Regions from separate parts of the Nostoc sp. DSM 114167 genome, predicted to be linked through region 2. Evidence: predicted binding sites of a transcription regulator. Region 2 holds the regulator's gene; each other region holds the start of a gene.

Region 1 (7,704 bases), 4.2 Mb from region 2:
TTAGACAAGGAGAAAGGAAGTTGGCATATCTTGACTAATACAAATAGCCTAAGTGGTTTGTCCCGTAGTACAAGAAAGCCAGCATTATCCGAAACAGGAAAATTTGTAGGGTACAAAGTGAAAAATTTCTAGTCTGCGGCAGGGTTCCCGTGGACTTAAAACATAGCTCTTTGTGCCTCCTAAGCAATAGCCGGATTGGCAGAGAAACCCACCACTCTATGCAAAAGCATTTAGTGTACGAGTATGTGACAGCGAGTATCTCACGGGCAATGGTAGTTCAATGACGACATCAACAACGATTAACAAAGGCGATCGCCTCCTGCACCAAAATGTTCTCGGTTCTCGTCGGTTCAGTAACTACTGGTGGGCAACTATCGTTACCTTGGGAGCAAGCGGCTTTCTATTGGCTGGAATATCCAGTTATTTAAAAGTTAATTTACTCATAGTTTCCGATCCCACTCAACTGGTATTTGTCCCCCAAGGATTAGTAATGGGGTTATATGGTACTGCTGGCTTGCTATTAGCTACATACCTGTGGTTAGTGATTTTATTGGATGTTGGAGGCGGTTACAACGAATTCGATCGGGAAACTGGCGCAATCAAAATCTTCCGTTGGGGGTTTCCTGGTAAAAACCGCCGAATTCAGATTGATAGCCGCATAGAAGATGTCCAATCTGTATTAATAGACATAAAAGAAGGTCTTAACCCCCGTCGCGCCCTCTATCTACGCATTAAAGGACGGCGAGATATACCATTAACACGGGTTGGACAACCAGTATCTTTAACAGAGTTGGAAACAGAAGGCGCAAAGTTAGCCCGCTTTTTGGGAGTATCGTTAGAAGGATTGTAAGGGAGTGAGGGAAGAAGAGGGGGAGCAGGGGGCAGGGGGCAAGGGGGAAAAGAAAAATTCCTTCTTTCCCCTCTGCTCCCAGCTCCCTGCCCCTCTGTCTCTTGTGCCCAATGCTCCTCAAAACGATAAGATACTCTGGTTAAATCGGTAACAGGCAATGCGGTTAAAAATTTCTCAATTTTTGCTTTCTCTTGTGATTATCAGTGCTTTGATCTTGGGAGGATGTTCAACACAGCAAGTCGCTTCTAATAGCTCTTCTCCAAACTCGACAGCTACCTCGACCACAACCGAGGCGAGTACCAAGACAACTACTGAAGCAACTTCTGTATCTCAAACTAGTAGTGAGAGCATTCCTGGACTGGCAGATTTACCGCGCCTCGAAGGCAAGGCTACTGTGGTAATCACGGTTAAAGGTTCGCCGATTACTATCGAAGTAGACGGTACTGATGCCCCCATTACAGCTGGCAACTTCGTAGATTTAGTGCAAAAGGGGGTTTACGATGGTTTAGCTTTCCATCGAGTTGTGCGCGAACCCCAACCGTTTGTAGTTCAAGGGGGCGATCCTCAAAGCAAAGACCCGAAAGTTCCAGCAGACAGACTGGGAACAGGTAGCTATATTGACCCAAAAACAGGAAATGCTCGTTATATACCTTTAGAAGTTAAGCCCAAAGGTTCAGATACTCCGATTTACAATAAACCATTTGATGCTACTGCTCAACCCGTCGTATTGCCCCATAAACAGGGTGCAGTAGCAATGGCGCGATCGCAATCACCAGATTCAGCTTCTGCCCAGTTTTACTTTGCTTTAGCGGATCTAGCATTTTTGGATGGTAACTACGCCGTGTTTGGCAATGTCACTCAAGGCTTTGATGTCGTAAACAAAATTCAGCAAGGCGATCGCATTGACTCTGCTAAAGTCACTCAAGGTGCTGAAAACCTGAAAACACCAGGAAAGTAGGGAAAGAGGCAGGGGAGCAGGTCTTTCTGGGGCAGGTTTTTTTGATTAGACAAATTTTTGGAATTTTAAAACCAAAACCATTGTCTGAGAACTTAAAACTACGTTCAATAATTGAGAACATTCTCAACTATTTATCGAAAGCCTAAAAGCCTGCCCTTGAAAGGGGGAGCAGGTGGTCACTGAGCGTAGCCGAAGTGGGAGCAGGGGGGCAAAGGAAAAACTCTTAACTCTTAACTCCTAAATTGGTCAAAATTGTTGTTACTGGTATTGGTTTAGTTTCCGCCTTGGGTGGAAGCTTCGAGGATAGCTGGCGAAATTTAATCGCAGGTAAATCTGGAATTCGGTTACATCAACCATTTTCAGAATTTACACCACTTCCTCTAGGTTTGATTGGCGAACAACCATCTGAGTTGACAAGGTTAACTCGGATGGTTGTTGCTTCTGCTTTACAAGATTCTGGGTTAGTTGCACCTTTAGCTGATTGTGCTGTAGTCATTGGATCGAGTCGCTCTTATCAAGCGTCTTGGGAAAAATTGGCGCGGCAAATGTATAACGCGGAAAATTTTCCTGTGTCCTCTTTGGGAAATTGGCTAGATACATTACCTCATATAAATGCGATCGCAGCTGCAAGACAAATCGGTGCATCGGGGATAGTTTTGGCACCGATGGCAGCTTGTACTACTGGAATTTGGTCTATTGCCCAAGCAGCTATGCTTATACAAACTGGGCAATGTCAACAAGCGATCGCAGGTGCAGTAGAAGCACCGATTACACCTTTAACTTTAGCTGGGTTTCAACAGATGGGTGCTTTGGCAAAAACTGGGGCTTATCCCTTTGATTTGCACAGAGAAGGCTTAGTCTTGGGTGAAGGCGCAGCTGTGTTTGTCTTAGAATCAGCAGAGTTGGCAAAGCAGCGTCAAGCAAAAGTGTATGGTGAAATTCTCGGTTTCAGCTTAACCAACGACGCATATCATAGTAATTCACCAGAACCCGAAGCCAAAAGTGCGATCGCTGCTATCAAACAATGTCTAGAACGTAGTTGTCTATTACCAGGCGATATTGATTACATTCATGCTCATGGTACAGCTACCCAACTAAATGACCAGATGGAGAGCATGGTAATTCAGCGTTTGTTTCCCCAAGGCGTGGCGGTTAGTTCCACCAAGGGAAGCACAGGTCATACACTAGGGGCATCTGGAGCTATAGGTGTAGCTTTTTCTCTCATGGCGCTAAAGCATCAAATATTACCGCCTTGTTTAGGATTGCAGCAGCCAGAGTTTGATTTAGATATCGTGACATCTGCACGTATAAGTAAAATTCGACAGGTATTATGTTTGAGTTTTGGCTTTGGGGGACAGAATGCCGCGATCGCGTTAGCAGCTCTTTAGCTCCCTTGTCACCTCCTCAAGTCAAAAACGTTAAAGGGAAAAGGGGAAGGTGGGGCCCCAAGAAGGGGATAAGGGGCGGGGGAAAAGGGAAAGAAAAAACCTTTAACCCAACCCCAGTAACCTTTTCCCCAAACCAAATTCTGAGTTCAAAATGCACAAAGCGAGTAGTATTGCATCTACTTGTTACTATAGTTTTGAAAAATAAATTGTGATTAAAAGGGAATATGAATGGCGATTGCTATTCGACAAGCTCGTGACGACGAACTTGAAGCGCTGATTCCGATACTACTGTTGGCAGAAGAATCGGAGCGTGCACTGCGATGGGGGCTTGCTAACCTCGTTGATGCTGTATATCGCATGGACGACAACGAACACTTGGTTGGTGCAGCAACGATGAAATGGCGCAGCGACCCCTGCGAAATTATGGAACTTGGTATAGCCCCTGAGTTTCAAAGGCAGGGTTTAGGTAAGGAGTTCGTTGCTTGGTTGATTCAAGAGGCGAAGCAACGCGGCAAGAAACAGATGCTCGTTGGCACGTCTAATTCAAGTCTTGGCAACATTGCTTTTTATCAAAAGTGCGGATTTCGGATGGATCGTGTGCGCCATGACTACTTTTGGTATTTACCTCAGCCAAGTTACGAAAACAGCATTCAGATTCAGGACATGCTCGTATTTCGTTTAGATTTGGTGCCATGCTCAACTAGGAAAAAAAACAAACTCAAAGAGGAAAAGCAAATTAGGTATGAAAGCTAGGGTAAAATTAGTTCTTCAGGATGAAGAGAGAGAATGGCAGCAATAATGGTTCCCACTTAATGCCTGCTCACCGAAAAATTTACAGATTAATTGAGATAGTAGCTTCGATATAGGTATAGCTACTTTAAGCTTGAGTGACTAGTGCTATGTACATTGAATCATTATCGATAGCAACCTTGGAGCAAGCAATTCACCTAAGAGAAGAAGTTTTCCCAGGCGTGAGTAATAGTAGTGATAGTCCATCGCTGGTGGCAAGTTTATATCTAGATGAATATGCTCAATGGTTTTCAAACAGTGGAATTACCCAACTCAATTACTGGGTTGCGATCGATGAGCAATCTTTCCAAGTAATTGGGCTAACTGGGTTATATTGCAAAAGCGAAGACGAACAAGAAGCTGACTGGTTAGGCTGGTTTTGTGTAGCATCACGATTTCGAGGAAAAGGAATTGGAAAAGAGCTATTAGACTTTACCATCGACTTAGCACAAGCAAAAGCAAAAAGGTACTTACGTTTGTATACTTGGGAACATCCTTCTTCTTATGTAGCCCGGATGCTTTATCTCAAACGCGGTTTTTACCAAATTGGTGAATCCCCAAACAAAAGCGGATTTAAAACTATCTATCTTGAACTCCAACTCGATAGCATTATTCACAGTGGATGAAGAAATTTTTTTATAGATTTTGTCAAAGCTTACATCATCGGCAGCTAACAAGCCAATTCCGATCGCAGGCAGAACCTTTCATCGCAACTTTAGAGGAAGAGGCAATCAACGGTGCGAAGCGATGCCTACAGCAGTAAACTATTCTCCTAGAACAAATGCACCAGAACCACAGTTACATAGATTGCGACAGTGTTGATCGCTCAAAGCCTTGACAAAACTGGGTTTTATACTTAGCACTGGCTCAACGCCCCGCTATCCATGTACAGCACTTTGCTATGGGACTTCCAAGAAATAAATTATCCACTCTTGTGGGGTGGGCGACACGAGCGCCCGTTGACAGGGGCGGACAAGATGTCATTGGTGTCAACTTAACGTGAAACCGAACGTCCGCCAGGGATTAAAATCCCTGTCTCATAGCAAAAGTCTTCTGAAGAGGACTGAAGATTACAGTCCATTTTAATGGACTTGGGTTATTAGACCGCCGTTTTAACGGTGGGCGGACTGCTTTACACCCAGAGCAGAATATACAATATAAAACTGTAACAAAAACTACAAAATAAGTCTTTTACCCAAAAAAAAGGATAAGCTTAGGTACAGATGAGATCCGGTTCGCAAAGATACCGTGATTAGGAGAAAATTTATGATTTCAAGATCCTCGTTGCTGTCAGAACCTGCTTCGCCAGCGCATATATGCCCCTTTGACCAAGCGTGTAGTTACTTAGAAGCGGCAGCTAAAGAATTAAATTTAAATCAGGGTTTGCTAGAAATTCTCAGCCACCCGCGTAAGGTTGTCACGGTTTCCATTCCCGTGAAACTAGATGATGGGGAAATACAAGTTCTCGCTGGACACCGAGTGCAGCACTCTGATGTCTTAGGCCCATACAAGGGCGGAATTCGTTACCATCCGGCTGTGACATTGCGCGAAGTATCTGCTTTAGCAATGCTGATGACCTGGAAATGTGCCTTATTAGGTATTCCTTACGGTGGTGGGAAAGGTGGCATTGCTATAGATCCCAAACGCTACAGTGTTGGCGAATTAGAGCGAATCAGTCGCCGTTATATCAGCGAGTTGATTAAAGATATTGGGCCTTCTGTAGATATTCCTGCGCCAGATATGGGTACTTCTGCCCGTGAAATGGCTTGGATGATGGATACTTACTCTGTGAATGTTGGTCATGCTGTACCAGGAGTTGTAACTGGGAAACCCCTTTCGATTGGTGGTTCTCTGGGACGAGAAATGGCAACCGGACGTGGCACAATGATTATTGTCCGTGAGGCGCTAGCAGATCGAGGTAAATCTTTGGTAGGAGTGCGAGTAGCCATTCAGGGTTTCGGTAACGTTGGCTGTGCCGCAGCAGAATTACTACATGAAGCAGGCGCGAAAATTATCGCCGTTTCAACTGGTGCAGGCGGAATATTCTCCGAAGCTGGTCTTGATATTCCCAAATTAAAAGTCTACGCGGCTGAAAATCGCAAGAGTATTGTCGGTTTCCCGCAATCTGTACCAATTAGCAATGCAGATTTATTAACTCTACCCTGTGATGTCTTAATACCAGCAGCTTTGGAGAACCAAATCACTGAAGAAAATGTGAATCAGGTGCAGGCGCAAATTGTCGCAGAAGCAGCTAACGGCCCGGTTACTCTTGAGGCTAACTTGGCCTTAGAGGCGCGGGGTGTGACAGTGTTACCAGATATTTTGGCGAATGCTGGCGGTGTAGTAGTCAGTTATTTAGAGTGGGTGCAAGGTCTTTCTTACGTATTTTGGGATGAGGAGCGCGTCAACCGCGAAATGGAACATTTGATGGTGCAAGCCTATCGCAAGGTGATTCATCAGTCGGAGGTACGGCAAATTTCTTTAAGGCTAGCAGCTTATACACTGGGGGTAGGTAGAGTGGCTCAAGCGTTGACTGACAGAGGTCTTTATCCTTAATATTTGGGCATAGACAGCAGTTTTTAATTGAATAAATAACATATAAGGGCACAACTATAATATTGTGTCCTTATTATGTTATGAATAGCCGATGTTTCTGTTAAGCGATCGCTACAACATAACTAGTGGTTTGATTAGAGGCTGCTGACTCAATTTATAATTGCAGGCAGCAGCCTACATAAATGCATTCCCATTCGGAAACCAACCTTACGACTCGCTAGAAGGTGCAGCAGCATGAATTAAGTCTGGCTTCTCGTCATTAGGAGGACGCTCAATAGTTTGAGCCGATGTGGGACGTTGATGGCGATTGCGAGTTTGGATCTGTACAGGTTTACCTGTCTCAATTGACTCGTAAAGTGCTTGAATAATCGAAACATCAATCAACCCTTCCGTCCCAGATGGTTCTGGGTCTTTATCTTCGAGAATACAATCAGAGAAGTAGGTAAATTCAGCCGCTAGTTGATCGCGATCTTCAAAGGTACGCTCTTGAGTTTCACCATTAATTGTCAGGTAATGCTTGATTTCTCCCTGCCAAGGATATGCGGGGTCTACTCGTAAATCGCCTTGAGTACCTACAATCTGATAAGTTGAAACACTTGCCCCTCCAAAACTACAGGTAAATGTTGCCAATCGCTCATTCGGAAAACGCAAGATGACGCTAGCCATTTCTTCCACTTCGCTGAAGCGTTGTTCTCCGTTATTGGCAGCTACGGCAAATACTTCAATTGGTTCATCTTGAAATAGATAACGTGCAGCATTAATGCAGTAGATGCCAATATCGTAGAGCGTGCCACCACCGGTAACATCTCGTAAACGAATATTGCCCTCTTCTACTTGCTGAGTAAAAACCGAATTGAAAATCCGTGGTTCACCAATTTGCTTTGAGCGCAAAATTTCAACTGCTTGTAAATTGGCTGCTTCTAAATGTAAGCGATAGGCAATCATCAGCTTCACATTGTTATCATTAGCAGCTTGAATCATTGTTTCACACTCTTTTTCTGTAACTGCCATTGGCTTTTCACATAACACATGAATTGCCTGATTAGCAGCCCGCACAGTGTAGTCACAATGCAAGTGATTAGGTAGCGCAATATAAACTGCATCAACCTCGCCGCTTGCCAAACAGTCCTCATACTCTTCGTAGGAGTAAGTATGCTCAATAC
Region 2 (7,704 bases):
GTTCAATGTGTTTAAATCTTACTAATAACAGTGTGCAAATAATTTTTTAAGTACTAAAAATAATTTTTCCGTCAACTATCGCCACCAATTTTACTCTCAATGGTCCGGCTGTATAAGTATCCTCTGCTGCGATCGCTTTGATCTCCAAGGGTTGATTATACTGTCTTAGTAGGCTGACAAAGCGCAGAAAAGTCCCCTCTACTTGCACATTTTCGACAATTCCGGCATTACGGGCACGAAATTGGGAAGCAGAAATCAGTATTTCTAGCCGCTGCTGTAACTGATAAGATGTCATGGTTTTGGAATCAGCAGTAGTCGTGGCTAACACCGCGCCTCCCGAAAAAACCAGTTGATTCTGGGCTGTATCCGCGAAAAATTCTATCTGCTTTTCTCCCCTGACGTAATTACCAGCAGAGAAAATTCGCACGACGTATTCTTTACCATCCTCAATCTGCTTGCTTAATTGATCGACTCTATCCTGGGTCACGCGCAACAGCTCTAAATTTGCCGAATTTGCACCAGGTTCGCTTAGTTCGAGGTTGGCGTTGCGATTGGCTTCTTGTAAAAGTTGTACCACTGCTTGACGAGCGGCGGCAGGTTGAGTAACACGAATTACAGCAGCGGACAGAACTTGACCGCGAACTAAGGCCAGCTTACCCAAACGCAAGTCGCGGTAGGACTGATAATATTTTTCCAGTCTGGCAACTTCCTGTTCTAGTTCCTCCTGTTGTGCTTCCAATTCTTTGAGGCGCGATTCCCGTTTGGCAATCACTTGCTCTCGTGCTACAACTTCTAGATTACGTTTTTGAATTAGTTGATCCAGTTGAGCAATTTTTTGATCGCGCGCTTCTATGGCTTCTTGACGGTTAGCAAGTTCGCGATCGCGTTTTTCAATTGCTGTTTTGGCTTCGTCAATGGCTTTTTTCGCTTCTGCATAAAGTCTTTGACGTTCTGTCTTCAACAGTTCAACTGCCGCCTGTAGTTCCTTTCTCTGGTCGTAAACGCTTTGCAATTCAGCTATGGCTTTTTGATATTGAGTTACAACTCGATCTAGCTGACCTTGAGTGCGTTGGAGTTGAGTTTGGGTTTGGGCTTGTTGACTAATGGTGCGGTTCAGCTGGGCTTGCGTTTCCCTCTGTTTGGCGTTTGCCGCCTGCAAGGATTGATTAATTGCCTGCAAGTCTTGTTGTGCCTTTGCTTGGGCAATTCTTGCTTGATTTAACTCACCCTCTACCTGACTTTTCTGCGTTTCTGCGGTTTTTAGCTGTTCCCGCTTCTGTCTGAGGTCTGTTTGAATATCTTCTAACTCAAAGACTCCTTTGCGCAAACCTTCGTCGGCAGCGAATAAAATCCCTAGAGTTGATGCTGAAATCAAACCACCAGTAAAAATTGTTACTAGTACAGCAGTGTTTTTCGGACGAAGCTTAAAAAGTGAGAGGCGGGCTTTGCCAACTCGTGTGCCGATGCGATCGCCCACGGTGGCAATTACGCCTCCCAGAATCAGAATTGCTGCGATGAGGATGTATCCGGTGGTCATCTTTAGCTACCGAAATCCTTCCAGATACAGCCTACTACTTTTAAGCATTGTCTGGAAAGAAGTGGGAATTGGCAATAGCTGAAATTATTCAATTTTAGATTTACCTCTAGCTATTAGTGTCATTTTTCAAAATAGAACACGCGCCGATTCCCCTTTCTCCAATTGTTTTTATGTGAACTGCCTACTTAAGGTAACAGGTTTATGCACAGTAATCTTCTTTTTGTGGATAGAAATCATTTTTTTCTCACGCAAATCTCCCAGGAGCCTAGTAACGGTAACACGAGTTGAACCAATTGCCTCTGCGATCGCTTGATGAGATAACTTCAGATCAATTGTGATCCCATCCGCACAAGGAACGCCAAAATCCCGACAAAGAATTAACAAAAAACTCACCAATCTAGAACCCATATCTCGGTGAGCAAGAGTTTCAATCATCATCTCTGTCTGTAAAATGCGCGAAGACAGACCTCGCAGCATTAACATTGATAATTCTGGATTTTCCTTAAGTGCTACCTCCACCTGTTCAATTGGTGCCGACAGTAATTCTACAGGAGTAAATGCAACCGCATGGTAAAACCGATCCGATTTATTTCCTGTCAGCAATGACAATACACCAAAAACACTATTTTCCCGCAGCAACGCTACCGTTATTTCCTCTCCTGCCTCGTACACCCTGGAAAGTTTAACAGCACCTTTCAAAAGAAAATAAACTCGTTCGGCAGGATCGCCAGGAAAAAAGATCGTTTTATTGCGTTCAAACGTTTCCACAACTGGCGGAAACGCCCCGGTCGCCATCTGACGAAAAACATTTGCTAGGGCTTTATCTTGTGTCACGATCATCTCCCTTCCCCTACCCAATGCCGGAAAAACAAAAACTGATTACCTAAGAATACACCCGAAAAATGAATAAAGCACCGTCAACCTTTCTGTACTTTCCTATACTCAAACTAATCTCTTCATAACTCTTTGTTTATAATGATACATAATTGTTGATCCTTTCAGCTACTAATTGTTGATAAGTAGTTCCAATAACTATATTTAAAAGGTTTTTTGAAGAACAAATAAAGATATCTTGAGAATATCTTTATAAAAAATCCAGATTTTTGTCACGGCAAACACCCTTAGCAATATTCATTTTTGTCAATCCTGTATAAAACAAAGACTAAACGTGCCTCAGATTCTAGTATGCTCCTAATGATCGATCGCATTAACAATTTATATGCTAAATCTGACTGGAAAAAATGCCCTTGTTACAGGTATTGCCAATAACCGCTCGATCGCTTGGGGCATCGCCCAACAACTGCACAAAGCCGGAGCAAACCTGGGTATTACCTACCTGCCGGATGAACGTGGCAAGATGGAGAAAAAAGTTGCGGAATTGGTAGAACCTCTCAACCCCAGCTTATTTCTTCCCTGTAATGTCCAAGATGAAGACCAAATTAAATCTACTTTTGAGACAATCCGCGAACAGTGGGGAAAGCTAGATATCCTGATCCATTGTCTGGCCTTTGCCAGCAAAGACGATTTAAGTGGAGATTTTAGCCAAACCTCTCGTTCTGGCTTCAACACCGCCTTAGAAATTAGTACCTACTCATTGGTGCAGTTAAGTGGTGCAGCCAAACCTTTGATGACAGAGGGAGGTAGCATCGTCACTCTGACATATTTAGGTGGTGTTAGGGCAATCCCCAACTACAACGTTATGGGAATTGCCAAGGCGGGTTTAGAAATGAGTGTGCGTTACCTAGCTGCTGAACTAGGGCCGCAAAATATTCGTGTGAATGCCATCTCCGCAGGTCCCATCCGTACTTTGGCATCTTCAGCAGTGGGTGGGATTTTGGATATGATTCATCATGTAGAAGAAGTAGCTCCTCTACGACGCACCGTCACTCAGTTAGAAGTAGGCAACGCTGCGGCTTTCTTGTGTAGTGATTTGTCCAGCGGCATTACCGGACAAATTCTCTATGTAGATGCAGGATATGAAATTATGGGAATGTGACGCGATAAAGTTAGGAGTAAGAAAGTTAGGAGTTAGAAGTGAGGAGTTAAGAGTTAAAAATTTATAACTCATAACTCATAGTTCTTAATTCCTAACTGATAACTCTTAACTTTTAACTCTTTCCACTCCCCATGCAAACAACCAATCGCCAAGTTAATTCAAACTACGATCGCTTAACCCAAACCCCTCGCATTGCCACTGTTCACCGCACCACTGGTGAAACTAATGTGCAAGTTACCATCAATCTGGATGGTAGAGGAACTTGCACAGCAGCAACAGGTATTCCGTTTTTGGATCACATGTTGCATCAAATTGCCTCCCACGGGCTGATTGATATAGATGTTCAAGCCAAGGGAGACTGGGAAATTGACGATCATCACACCAACGAAGATGTAGGCATTACTTTAGGGCAAGCTTTTAACCAAGCACTAGGCGACAGAAAAGGTATTGTCCGCTTTGGTAATTTTCTTGCACCACTGGATGAAGCCTTAGTTCAGGTAGCGCTAGACTTTTCTGGACGGCCTCACCTCAGCTACGGCTTGCAAATTCCTACTCACAGGGTAGGAACCTATGACACCCAACTGGTGCGAGAATTTTTTGTGGCTTTGGTTAACCATAGCCAAATGACACTGCACATTCGACAATTGGATGGCATTAATTCTCACCACATCATTGAAGCAACATTTAAAGCCTTTGCAAGAGCAACACGGCAGGCAGTGGAAATTGACCCTCGACGTGCTGGCTTAATTCCCAGTTCTAAGGGAGTTCTATGAAAAGAGTCAAATTGGGCATTGAAAAGAGGCAGAGGGGAGAAAACTTACTACAACTTCTCTTCTCCTCTGCTCTCCTGCTCCCCTGCTCCCCTGCTTCTTCCCCAGTCCCCCATTTCGGATAATTGACACACGAGTTGTTGATGGTTATTATCAGCCTACCGGGTAATTTTTAATTGATGCCAAGCTGATAAATAGTGATTTAACCGAGATGAAATCTGTTGCAGATGACTCTAATTCTCAACTTAATACGGCAGACATTCCACCAGTAGTCCTAACTTCTGAGTTGCGAAAAGTCTATCGCACTGGTTTTTGGCTAAATCAAAAAGTCGTATCTCTCAAAAACTGTTCTTTAACGGTTTACAAAGGCGAAACCTTTGGTTTGTTGGGGCCTAATGGTGCTGGGAAAACTACCCTTTTAAAATTGTTGCTGGGAATTATTCATCCCACTTCCGGACGCGGATCGTTGTTAGGTAAACCAATAGGCGATCGCAGTGTTAAGCAACATATTGGCTATCTGCCGGAAAATCCCTATTTGTATGACTATCTCACTGGTTGGGAATTTTTACAGCTTGCTGCTGGGTTATTCCAAATTCCCCAAAGTGTCCAACGCCAGCGCATTCCCCAACTACTGGAATTGGTCGGTTTATCCCAAGCCGATGCCCGTAAAAAACTGCTGCGCCGCTATTCCAAAGGAATGCTACAGCGTGTTGGGATGGCACAGGCACTAATTAACGAGCCAGATTTAGTTTTTCTGGATGAACCTATGTCTGGTCTCGATCCGGTGGGGCGCTACCAAATGCGAGAAATTATTCTGGCGCTCAAAGCTGCTGGTAAAACGATTTTTTTCAACAGCCACGTTCTTAGTGAAGTAGAACAGATTTGCGATCGCATTGCCATTCTCGCTCAAGGTGAACTAATTTGCTCTGGTTCCCTCAATGAACTTTTAGGCGTAAATGACACATATCAAGTAAAAGGTCAAGGTGGTGACTGGGAAATTCTTAAAAAATGGATACCCACTCTCATATTTGAGCCTGATGGTTCCTGGCACGGTACACTACAAGATGGTTATTATGATTTTCTTGCCAGTCTTCGTCTTATGGAAGGTAAAATTATCGCCATTAACTTGTCACGTCAATCCTTAGAAGAATTTTTTATTCAACAGATCCAAAGAAAAAACAACCCCTTGAATTAGTCTTGTTGCCAAATAGTAAATAGTCGACTGGCTTGAAGAACAAAACCCAAAATTCTGCCTTTTTAAGTTCCTTTGCCCAACACAATCCACAAAAAATAAAATTCCGACATCTTTTCAAGCTTATTTGTATTTATTTAATGAACTTGTTCCTAATTTTAGTAGTCCCTTACTACTCATTGCAGATTTTAAATGTCATCAAATTAACTTTGACAAGAAAACTTTATTCGCGACTACTTGATTGTTGGCTAACAGACAATTTCTTGTAGAAACTGGATTTAGTTGCGTAAATCGTACATTTTTTGATATCACTCTATTCAAGCAACATTAACTTTAAGCTAACTTCACTAAAAATTTAAGTTCAATAAACAAATTTCCTCCGGAAAATAACACTTTTCTAGGAAAATAAGAGTGTCGGGGAACTTGAATATTTAGGTATAGTCAAAATAAAAATGTTTAGACAGTACTTTATTGATTGTAGTTTCAGAGTCTCAGGTAAATATGCTTAACAAAAGTTTGTCTAAATTCCTAATTCAGCCAACTGTAGGTATGGCTTTGTTAACTGCTGTCAATGCCGCTGTGTCATCTGCCAGTCTAGCTCAGGGACAACCGTTACCACCAACAACACAACCACCAATTACACAAACACAATTAGATACTAATTATTCATTAGGAGGCGGCGATCTCATCCGTGTAAATGTATTTGAAGTACCTGAATATACAGGTGAATACCAAATTCCCCCCGGTGGAGCAATCAACCTACCTTTAATTGGTAGTGTATCGGTATTAGGGCTAACAACTGAACAAGCTTCTGACGAAATAGCTAGAAGATATGCTCGCTTCCTCAAACGTCCCTTGATCTCAGTCAATCTCTTGTCTCCTCGTCCTATAAATATTTTTGTTGCTGGAGAGGTAACACGTCCTGGAGCTTACACTCTAAACTTGAGCGGAGGCGCCGGGAACAATCCAGGCGTACAATACCCCACTGTATTAGCCGCATTAACAACAGCGCAGGGGGTAACTTTAGCTGCGGATGTGACTCAAGTTCAATTACGGCGTAGAATCGGACGTTCTTCAGAGCAATCTGTCACCCTCAATTTGAAAGAACTCATTCAAACAGGCAAGTTATCGCAGGATATTACCTTGCGGGATGGAGACACTATAGTTGTGCCAACAGCAACCAACTTCAACGTTGCAGAATCTCGCAATATATTTGCATCCAACTTTGCTGCCAGTCAAACCACACCCCGCACAGTAACAATTATTGGTGAAGTTAACCGTCCTGGTTCGTATCTTGTCACCCCAGGTAATACAGATAGCCAAGTGGGCGCAACCCCTAACAGTGGCACTGCCAGTCCCACTGGTTTACCAAATGTGACACGGGTAATTCAATTAGCTGGCGGGATTACAGCACAAGCTGATGTGCGTAATCTCAAGCTACGCCGACCTACAAGAACTGGCTCAGAACAATCTATAGATATTAATCTTTGGCAACTGTTACAGAGTGGTGATGCCAATCAAGACATCATTGTACAAGACGGAGATACAATTGTTATTCCGACGGCAACTGAAATTAACCCCGCAGAAGCTACTCAATTAGCTACCACTACTTTGTCTCCTACACGAATTCAGGTTGGTGTGGTTGGCGAAGTTAAAAAACCAGGTCTAACAGACGTTCAACCAAATAGCTCTTTAAATCAAGCTATACTTGCTGCTGGCGGATTTAATGATGCCAGAGCTAGTAGTAGTGCTGTTGATTTAATTCGCCTCAATCCTAATGGTTCTGTCACTAAACGTATAGTAAAAGTGGATTTCTCCGCTGGGATTAATGAGCAAACTAATCCCATACTCCGCAATAATGACGTTGTAGTAGTAAACCGATCTGGTGCAGCTAAGACTGGCGATACCGTCAACACTGTAACTGGACCTCTAGGTATTATCCTTAATCTTCTGAACTTATTCGGACTCTAATTTAAGAGATAGATGTAAATTGGGGGCGTTGGTCAACCCTCTTCGTCCCTAAAATTGCACTATCCTTTGATCAAAAACAAGTTACACATAACAAACGCTTCACAAGACATCGCTCCTTCCAAATTGCGTTTTCTAAATGCTGCGATCCTGGTTAGGACAAGTCTGCTATAAATACTTTGACAGCCGCTCTTTTCTGATTTGCCAATGTTTTAAGCTATCTGACCACTTTTATATATCC
Region 3 (7,704 bases), 880 kb from region 2:
GTAAACCATCCACCTTATATTTAGTGACAATTTCCTCATACAGCTTGAGCAAGTATTGCCGCACTTCGGGGTTGGCTGGATCGAAGAATGGCTTAGTCTGCCCAACGGGAATCATGTTGCCTAGATTATCGTAGTTTGCCCAATCGGGATGAGCCGCCAGTACTGGCCCTGGATAATTAGGATTAAGGTTGAGAATTTCATTATGGCGTTGATTGCCAGCAGCAAAAGTCCACACCCAAGCGTGTAATTCCATATCTCGCTCATGGGCTAGTTTCACTGCTTCTTCTAGTGGGTTCCACCCACGAATTAATGGGTTTTGCTCTTTTGCGATTTGGCTGGGATAAATTGGATAGCCAGCATTAACAGTTTCAAAAAAGACGGTATTAATCCCGGCTTGAGCGAGGCGATCAAAAATCTGTGCCAGTCCCGCCTTACTACCAGCGCGAACAATCGTCCCCCGATCTAACCAAACTGCGCGAATTTCTGGTTGAGCTAGTTTCCGATCGACAGGAAACTGTTGCCACAAAGTTGTTTTAGCGGCCAGCCATTGCTGACGAGCCAAAGCGTAGTTTTTTTGAGCAATCAATTGGGGTAAATTTTTGGCAATTAACCTTGCTTGTGCTAAGGCTTGGTCTTTACTTATGGCTAGCGCCCCCAGTTTGGTTGAGGCTAATTGTATTGGCTGTTCTTTGACAGACTGGGGGGTGTTCAAATGCCTAGAAAACTGTTTCCCCTCACTTTCAGATATTGTTTCGCCAACATTAGCCGCATCAGCTAACACCGCTAAATGAGCGCTTTCCACCCGACCAATCAGATTTTCTAGTTCTTGCTGGAGAGCGATCGCTTGCTTGTTATCAATCGGCTCATTGGAGTTGGGTGCAACATCCAAACGCACCGCTTGTTCTAATTGGTCAATAGCCTCCTGAGAACTTGGGGGTTTGACCATAGGCAGCGGTCTAGGTATAGGAGCAGTGGCAGTTTTAGGAGGAATGAATGAGGGAGATGAGGGAGATGAACTACCCCCTTGCCCCCCTGCCCCCCGGTCACTGAGCGTAGTCGTTCGCGGAGCGTCTCGCAGAGAAGTGCTGCCCCCCTGCCCCCCTGCCCCTCTGCTCTCCTGCACTAAGGGCGCAGCTGCAACAGTCGTAGAGCAGCTTTGGGAACCTCCTGCTATTTTTTTGTTACGATTTGATGGCGCTAGTGCTGTCAAATAGTGATTGATAGTAGTTTTTAACCAGGCATTATCCAACTCGGCTGCGGAGGCTGTATCTGTTCCCCAGCGCCAGCCCAAAAAGGTGGAACGCTCAGTTGTTACGACTGCGGCCGGACTATCTTTGGAATTCCAAACAGCAGGAGATTCAGCGCCCATATCATTAGGAATCACAACGCCGCCGCGCACTTTACCAAATAGTCCAGTTTGATTTGCCCATTCTGGTATCTTGGTTTTTGCAGCTTGAATCTGTTCTGTGTCACTAAGGCTGAATCCCCAATAACCTCCCAAGAGCGATCGCAATAATTGCCGCACTCCTGGCGATGACAAACTACCTACAGGCCCACTAGCAATCAAACGCCCTCCCTTACTCATCCAGTCTTCTAGAGCGATCGCTTGAGTTGGTGTTAATGTTTCGACGTTTGGCAAAAATAATACGCGGCGCTCGCCCCAATCTGCCCCACTCCTAACATCATTTAGGGAAATTACACAATATTTCACCCCTATTGTCTCTAAGCGATCGCTTATCCCTCTCCATTGATTTGCATTTTCTTGTCCATAAACTACGCTTAATACGGGTTCTTCAGTCGCCGCCGTTACTGGCAAAATACTCAAAAAATTTAAAACTACAATTTCACAACTTAAAATAAATAATTTTCTAGCTTCTTTAATTTTTAAACTTATATCTTTTTGGTTTTCCTGATAATTCACCAGTGACTCCTCACTTCATTTTTAATTTAGTTATTATTCATAATTCATTAGTACACAATATAGAATTTGAACTCGATCCTAGTAAGGTTACTGAGATTCTCACTTGGATTAAGTGAGCTAATCTTTTACTTTGCAAAAATAAAAAAATTCCTATAAGCTTTTCAAAGAGTACTTAGTGAATTACCTTCATCAATCTAGCCTATCAAAAGTAGTTAAAAATGCCAAGATGGATACTCAACTTGCCAAGACGATATATAGAAATTGTTAGTTATTACATTGTGAATTTAATTTCATTAGTAACTAGTTGTTTAGAAAATTTTGCATTTTCCAATTTCCACGCGCTTTTGTGTAATTGCAGATATTTTTCATTTCAACCTCAAATAATAAATACCACTTTCAATACTTGTCGGAGTTTAGGGGATAGAGGAAAAGGGAAATAAAAAACCCTATTCCAAAAATATTTACCATAGATAACCCCAAACTATTTTTTTGAAAAGAATAGGGATCGGGGGTGAAATTTTGATATGTACTTCATCCACCTGGGAACTGCTATAGACTAAAGAGCTAACAAAAACAGCTTAAATAATACAGGTCTTAATTAAATCTTCTACTCCTCCTACTGGTAAAATTTTTGTCTCAAGCTTGCAGGCTAATTCTTCAATACTCATATCATCTAAAAATACCAATTCACCATGTTTGAGCATTACATTTGGTAGTAAAATTCCGTCTCCCAAATCTTGCCCTTGTAAGTTCAACAGCAAATCATGACCCGTTAGTAATCCTGTGACAGTAATACTCTGTCCCCAATAATCACTACATAAAGCACGCATATTTACTTTTAATCCTTCAACAGAATTTAACCGTTTCAAGATAGGTTCAAAGGCGTTTTCTACTGCATTGCCTACTACCCAAGTTAATTTTCTCTGAGGATAAACTTTTGACGGTAGTAATTCTGTTGCCGCGGCTGCAAATTGCTTGATAAACAACTGAATTGAACCAACACCATTATCAATTTGGGGATACTCTTCATATTCAGATTCGGTCGGTAATTCCTTACCTGCAATCAAAAACCACTCATCAGCTAACCAAGCGACGTTAGAGGAAAACTTTTGGCGAAATTGTTGCGAAAGTATTTGCACTTGAGAAATCACTTCTTTCGCTTTTTCTCTGGTTACGGGTGTAAGTTCGTCTTCTGGAGGCCGAAACCTTGTCAATCCGACTGGCACAACTGCCACCGACGCCACCGTAGGCACTTCACCAGTATGAAAGGATGCTAAGTCTTTTAGGGTTTGCTCCAAATGTTCGCCATCATTTATACCAGGACAAACAACTACTTGAGCATGAACTTGTAGCCGTCTTTTTTGAAACCACTTGAGTTGTTGTAAGATTTGTCCCGCACGAGGATTTTTCAAGAGTCTAATTCTAACTTCCGGCTCCGTGGCATGAACAGAAACATACAATGGAGATAAGCGCATTTGTTCAATTCGCTGCCATTCTCTTTCTGGCAAATTGGTCAGGGTAAGATAAGAGCCGTACAAAAAGCTTAAGCGGTAATCGTCGTCTTTAAAGTACAAGCTGGTGCGCTTACCTGGTGGTTGTTGGTCGATAAAGCAAAAAGGACAGCGGTTATTACACTGAATTAAGCCATCAAATAGGGCAGTTTCAAATTCTAGCCCCAAGTCTTGGTCATAATCTTTTTCGATTTCCAGGCTGTGAGTTTTACCAGTAGCGTCTAAAACTTCTAATTCTAAGACTTCATCAGCACACAAAAACTGATAATCAATTAAATCGCGGGGACGTGTACCATTGATTGCAACAATCGCATCCCCAACTTCAAAACCAATCTCTGCGGCTATTGAGTCTGGAAGAACCTTGGTAATTCGAGCAGGATGAATGGTAGTCATGGTGCATAGGGCATTATAGCGTTTCTGAGTTGAGTCTAATACAAACCTAACAATAACAGCCCTTTCCCTATTAGCGTTAGGGAGTAAAATTCAAAGCCTCTCTCCTTCAAGGAGAGAGGTTAGATTGTATTACATACAACCGAGCAGTCGCTATAGTCATTTGCTTTGGACAAAGGACTAATGACTAATACTTCGGCTTCGCTCAGTACAAGTGACTAATGACTAATGAATATTATCCTTTCCAACCTGCTGCGATCGCTAGTAAGATTGCACTACCGAATGCTAATCTATACCATACGAAGATCAAAGTGTTTTTGGTTGCTAAGTATTTGATCAAAAATGCAATTGATAGGTAGGAAAAAATCAAGGTTGAAATAATTCCTACAATTAACAGTGCAACAATGTTATCTGGCAACTGGTGAGCTTGAAACAACTTGAATATTTTCAAGCTTTTATACAGCGTCGCAATTGTAAGAGTTGGAAACCCTAACAAAAATGAGAATTTTGCTGCTGTAGCGCGTTCTAATCCTAAAAATAAGGCAGTTGTCAACGTCGAACCAGAACGAGAAACGCCCGGAATCAAGGCAAGTGTTTGTCCCAATCCAACCAAAATACCATCCTGAATCTGCAATGACTCAAAACCGCGCTTACGAGTGCCAATTTTTTCTGCTAGAGCTAGTACAAGTGCCATAATAATTGACATAATGCCAATAATCAATGCACTTTCAGGTAAAATATCTTTCAAAAGAAAGCCGAAAATTAAAGCCGGCAGTGTTCCGACTACAATACCGACAAGAATCTTCCATTCTTCGCGTTGCCAGTCTTTGGCTTTTAGTGCTTCGATTCCACCTTTGGTAATACTATAAATCAGCGACCAAAAATACCCCACAATTGCGATAACACTGCCAAATTGAATTGCGTCAACAAAATCTTTAGAACCTAGTTCTTTCCAACCAAATATCTTGGTAAAAATCAGAAGATGTGCAGTACTGCTGATTGGCAAAAACTCTGTAATCCCTTGAACAATACCTAAAATAAAAGCTTGAATAAACTCCATATACAATTAATACCTTTTTCGTGTGATAGAGATCGTGATGAACATTGTTTAGCTGATGATGTTGCTTTATATACTCTCTATTGCACCTAATCTTGTAGAAAACTCAATTTTACCGATCGAAAACATCATCGAAGACGCTGACTATGTTCTTACACCCACCTCAATAAGTCAACGCAATTTGAAAAATTCATCAAATTTTAATATTTAACAGACTCATAGCAGCTGACTTTTCACCTCTCTGTAGTCCCTTATTTACAAGGAACTACAGAAGAGTTCTGTACATAGTGGAACTTGAATGGATTCGCCTGGCGCAGAATGTTTTGTTTGGTTTGCACCAGCGCTTGTGGAAATTCCAGTATAATTACAATGCCCCAGGGGGGGATTTGAAAATGTGATATCTTAAGTAAAATAAAGTTTAGTAACAAATATTAAAAACTTTGATTAATAATACATTGTCTTCCTACAGCGTTTCTACTCCTTCTATTGATACTGAGTTGGATTTAGCTGAGACCGCGCAAAATGGTATCAGACAATTGGAATCTACACTTTCCCTTTCTCCCTCTTTACCCTTATCTACTTCTACCCGACAAACTTGGTTAGTGTTTGCAGCAGCGGTGTTTTTGGTAACAGTGCCAGTATTTATAGAAGCGCCTATCGTGCGATCGCTACCAAGTCTGAGTTTAGCGCTGACAGGATTTTGGGTGTGGCTCAGTTTTGCCTTAATGTCACGTCCTGCAACTTACGTCTGGGGCGATTTGCTCTTGGGGTTTAGCTGGAGTTGGTTAGCAGGAGCGATTTACTGGGGTTGGTTACGTTGGGAACCTTTATGGCATCTGCCGGTGGAATTTATCGGTTTACCGTTTGCTTGCTGGTGTCTGGCGAAGAATTGGGGCAAGGTAGGTAACTGGTTTTATTTAGGTTCTTTACTCGGTACAGTTTTAACAGATGTATATTTTTATATAGTAGATTTGATGCCCTATTGGCGGCAAATCATGAGAGTAGATGCAGATGTAGTACCGCAAATCTTACAAAATGCTCTCATACAAGTACAAGCACCTTGGGGACAAACTTGGGCGATAATTCTCGCCGTAGTGCTATTAACGGTAGGAATTTCAGCTTTAGGTCGAAATCAAAGACACTGGTATGCCTTTAGTGGCGCAGTTTTAAGCACAATTTTGGTAGACAGCTTATTTTTGTTAGCTGCGATCGCAGCGTAAACAAGGCAAGTGACACTTATCTTCCAATAAGCGTGTGGGCTTCTCTGACTGAAACTTTTCCCAGCCCAATCTACGGCACATCAAAAATGATGCTGTAGATGATTAATTAGTTAAGAAATATTACATAAAAATCGCTCGGCATCAAGTCTTTTTTGGCAAGGTTTTCGATCTGAGAAATCGTGCAGTTTTGTGTCTGCTTTAGAGGTAGAATCAGCCACTCCGAAAAGATTTCGTCCAGCAGAGAATGCTGCTGGAATCGTGGATGTAAGGCTATTGCAGCCATCCAGGCACTCTTTCCACGATGAAAATTTGTGGCGAAAGTATAGTCAAACCCAGTAACGGTAAATATTGTGGATATTAATACGCTGTATATTAGTTTCTGATGACTGCTGTGTTGACTAAGCTATCAGCTTTTGTCCTTTGTCCTTTGTCAGTTGTCCTTTGTCCCTGACCAATGACCAATGACCAATGACTAATGACTAATAACTGTTGTTAGCTTAAAACTTTTATTTCTGTTTGATGGAAAGAGGTAGAAAAATCGTGAAAGGATTGGCGCGTTTATTAACAGTGTTTAGCTTGTTACTTAGTTGCTGGGGATGGTTGGGAACAACTCAGATAGCCCAAGCTGCTAATTTCAACAGCTTTGCTTTTCCCCAAGTCCCAGTTCTGGCAATTGAGCGGCAAAATAGCGCAGACAGGAAGCTAGCAACGGAATTTGGTAAAAAAATTGATTTAAATAATACCAACGTCCGAGCTTTTCAACAATATCCAGGCCTTTATCCCACCCTTGCAAAGCTGATCATCAAAAATGCTCCCTACCAGAGCGTAGATGATGTATTGAATATTGGAGGATTGAGCGATCGCCAAAAACAAACCCTGCAAGCTAACTTCGATCACTTCACCGTGACAGAACCAGAATCTGCCTTCATCGAGGGAGACGATCGGTTTAACAACGGCATCTACAGATAACTGTACATTGCAGTTAATGTAGCAAATAGCAGCCCACTCCTGATTCTAGGGAGTGGCAGATGATATGAGTTATGAGTTATGAGTTAGGAGTTATGAGTTATGAGTTATGAGTTATGAGTTAAAAATTCAAAACTCCTCACTTCTAACTCCTCACTTCTAACTCCTCACTCTTAACTTCTAACTCCTAACTTCTCCATTACCTTGTCTCAGATAGATATTCCTAGCCAATTTGATGTCTTAGTAGTCGGCGCTGGTGCCGCTGGATTATACACAGCCCTGTGTCTGCCAGAATCCTTGCGAGTCGGTTTGATTACCAAAGAAACCGTTGCATTATCCGCCAGTGATTGGGCACAAGGTGGCATTGCCGCAGCGATCGCCCCAGAAGATTCTCCCACGCTGCACATTGAAGATACGATCCAGGCGGGTGCAGGTTTATGCGATCGCACCGCTGTCGAATTTCTCGCCGAACATGCCCCTAGCTGTATTCAATCCTTAGTTAACTTGGGGGTAGCTTTTGACCGTCATGGTCAAGCCTTAGCTTTAACTTTGGAAGCCGCCCATTCTCGCCGCCGTGTTCTCCACGCTGCTGACACTACAGGCAGGGAAGTTACTACTACCCTCACCGCTCAAGTATTA

Evidence for each region. Region 2 encodes NtcA, which controls nitrogen genes in cyanobacteria. Its sites were predicted from a motif close to TNTGTANNNNNNNNTACANA; they were not measured.
Region 1: the regulator NtcA is predicted to act here: its motif matches at 5,148-5,167, upstream of NSTC731_RS23225 (Glu/Leu/Phe/Val family dehydrogenase).
Region 3: the regulator NtcA is predicted to act here: its motif matches at 5,298-5,317, upstream of NSTC731_RS01515 (DUF3120 domain-containing protein).

Annotation. Positions count from the first base shown of each region.
Region 1 is NZ_CP195116.1:5,442,477-5,450,180, reverse strand. It holds gene NSTC731_RS23255 (photosystem I assembly protein Ycf4) at 281-850, shown strand; gene NSTC731_RS23250 (peptidylprolyl isomerase) at 1,008-1,808, shown strand; gene NSTC731_RS23245 (beta-ketoacyl-ACP synthase) at 2,051-3,196, shown strand; gene NSTC731_RS23240 (GNAT family N-acetyltransferase) at 3,425-3,949, shown strand; gene NSTC731_RS23235 (GNAT family N-acetyltransferase) at 4,096-4,611, shown strand; gene NSTC731_RS23230 (hypothetical protein) at 4,631-4,807, shown strand; gene NSTC731_RS23225 (Glu/Leu/Phe/Val family dehydrogenase) at 5,252-6,541, shown strand; gene NSTC731_RS23220 (Gfo/Idh/MocA family oxidoreductase) at 6,749-7,704, opposite strand, start outside.
Region 2 is NZ_CP195116.1:1,228,106-1,235,809, reverse strand. It holds gene NSTC731_RS05090 (DUF3084 domain-containing protein) at 47-1,537, opposite strand; gene ntcA (global nitrogen regulator NtcA) at 1,706-2,377, opposite strand; gene fabI (enoyl-ACP reductase FabI) at 2,757-3,533, shown strand; gene hisB (imidazoleglycerol-phosphate dehydratase HisB) at 3,665-4,306, shown strand; gene NSTC731_RS05070 (ABC transporter ATP-binding protein) at 4,515-5,498, shown strand; gene NSTC731_RS05065 (SLBB domain-containing protein) at 5,997-7,466, shown strand.
Region 3 is NZ_CP195116.1:349,486-357,189, forward strand. It holds gene NSTC731_RS01500 (family 10 glycosylhydrolase) at 1-1,924, opposite strand, end outside; gene NSTC731_RS01505 (TIGR03279 family radical SAM protein) at 2,500-3,825, opposite strand; gene NSTC731_RS01510 (undecaprenyl-diphosphate phosphatase) at 4,058-4,882, opposite strand; gene NSTC731_RS01515 (DUF3120 domain-containing protein) at 5,320-6,099, shown strand; gene NSTC731_RS01520 (hypothetical protein) at 6,206-6,382, opposite strand; gene psbU (photosystem II complex extrinsic protein PsbU) at 6,640-7,068, shown strand; gene nadB (L-aspartate oxidase) at 7,270-7,704, shown strand, end outside.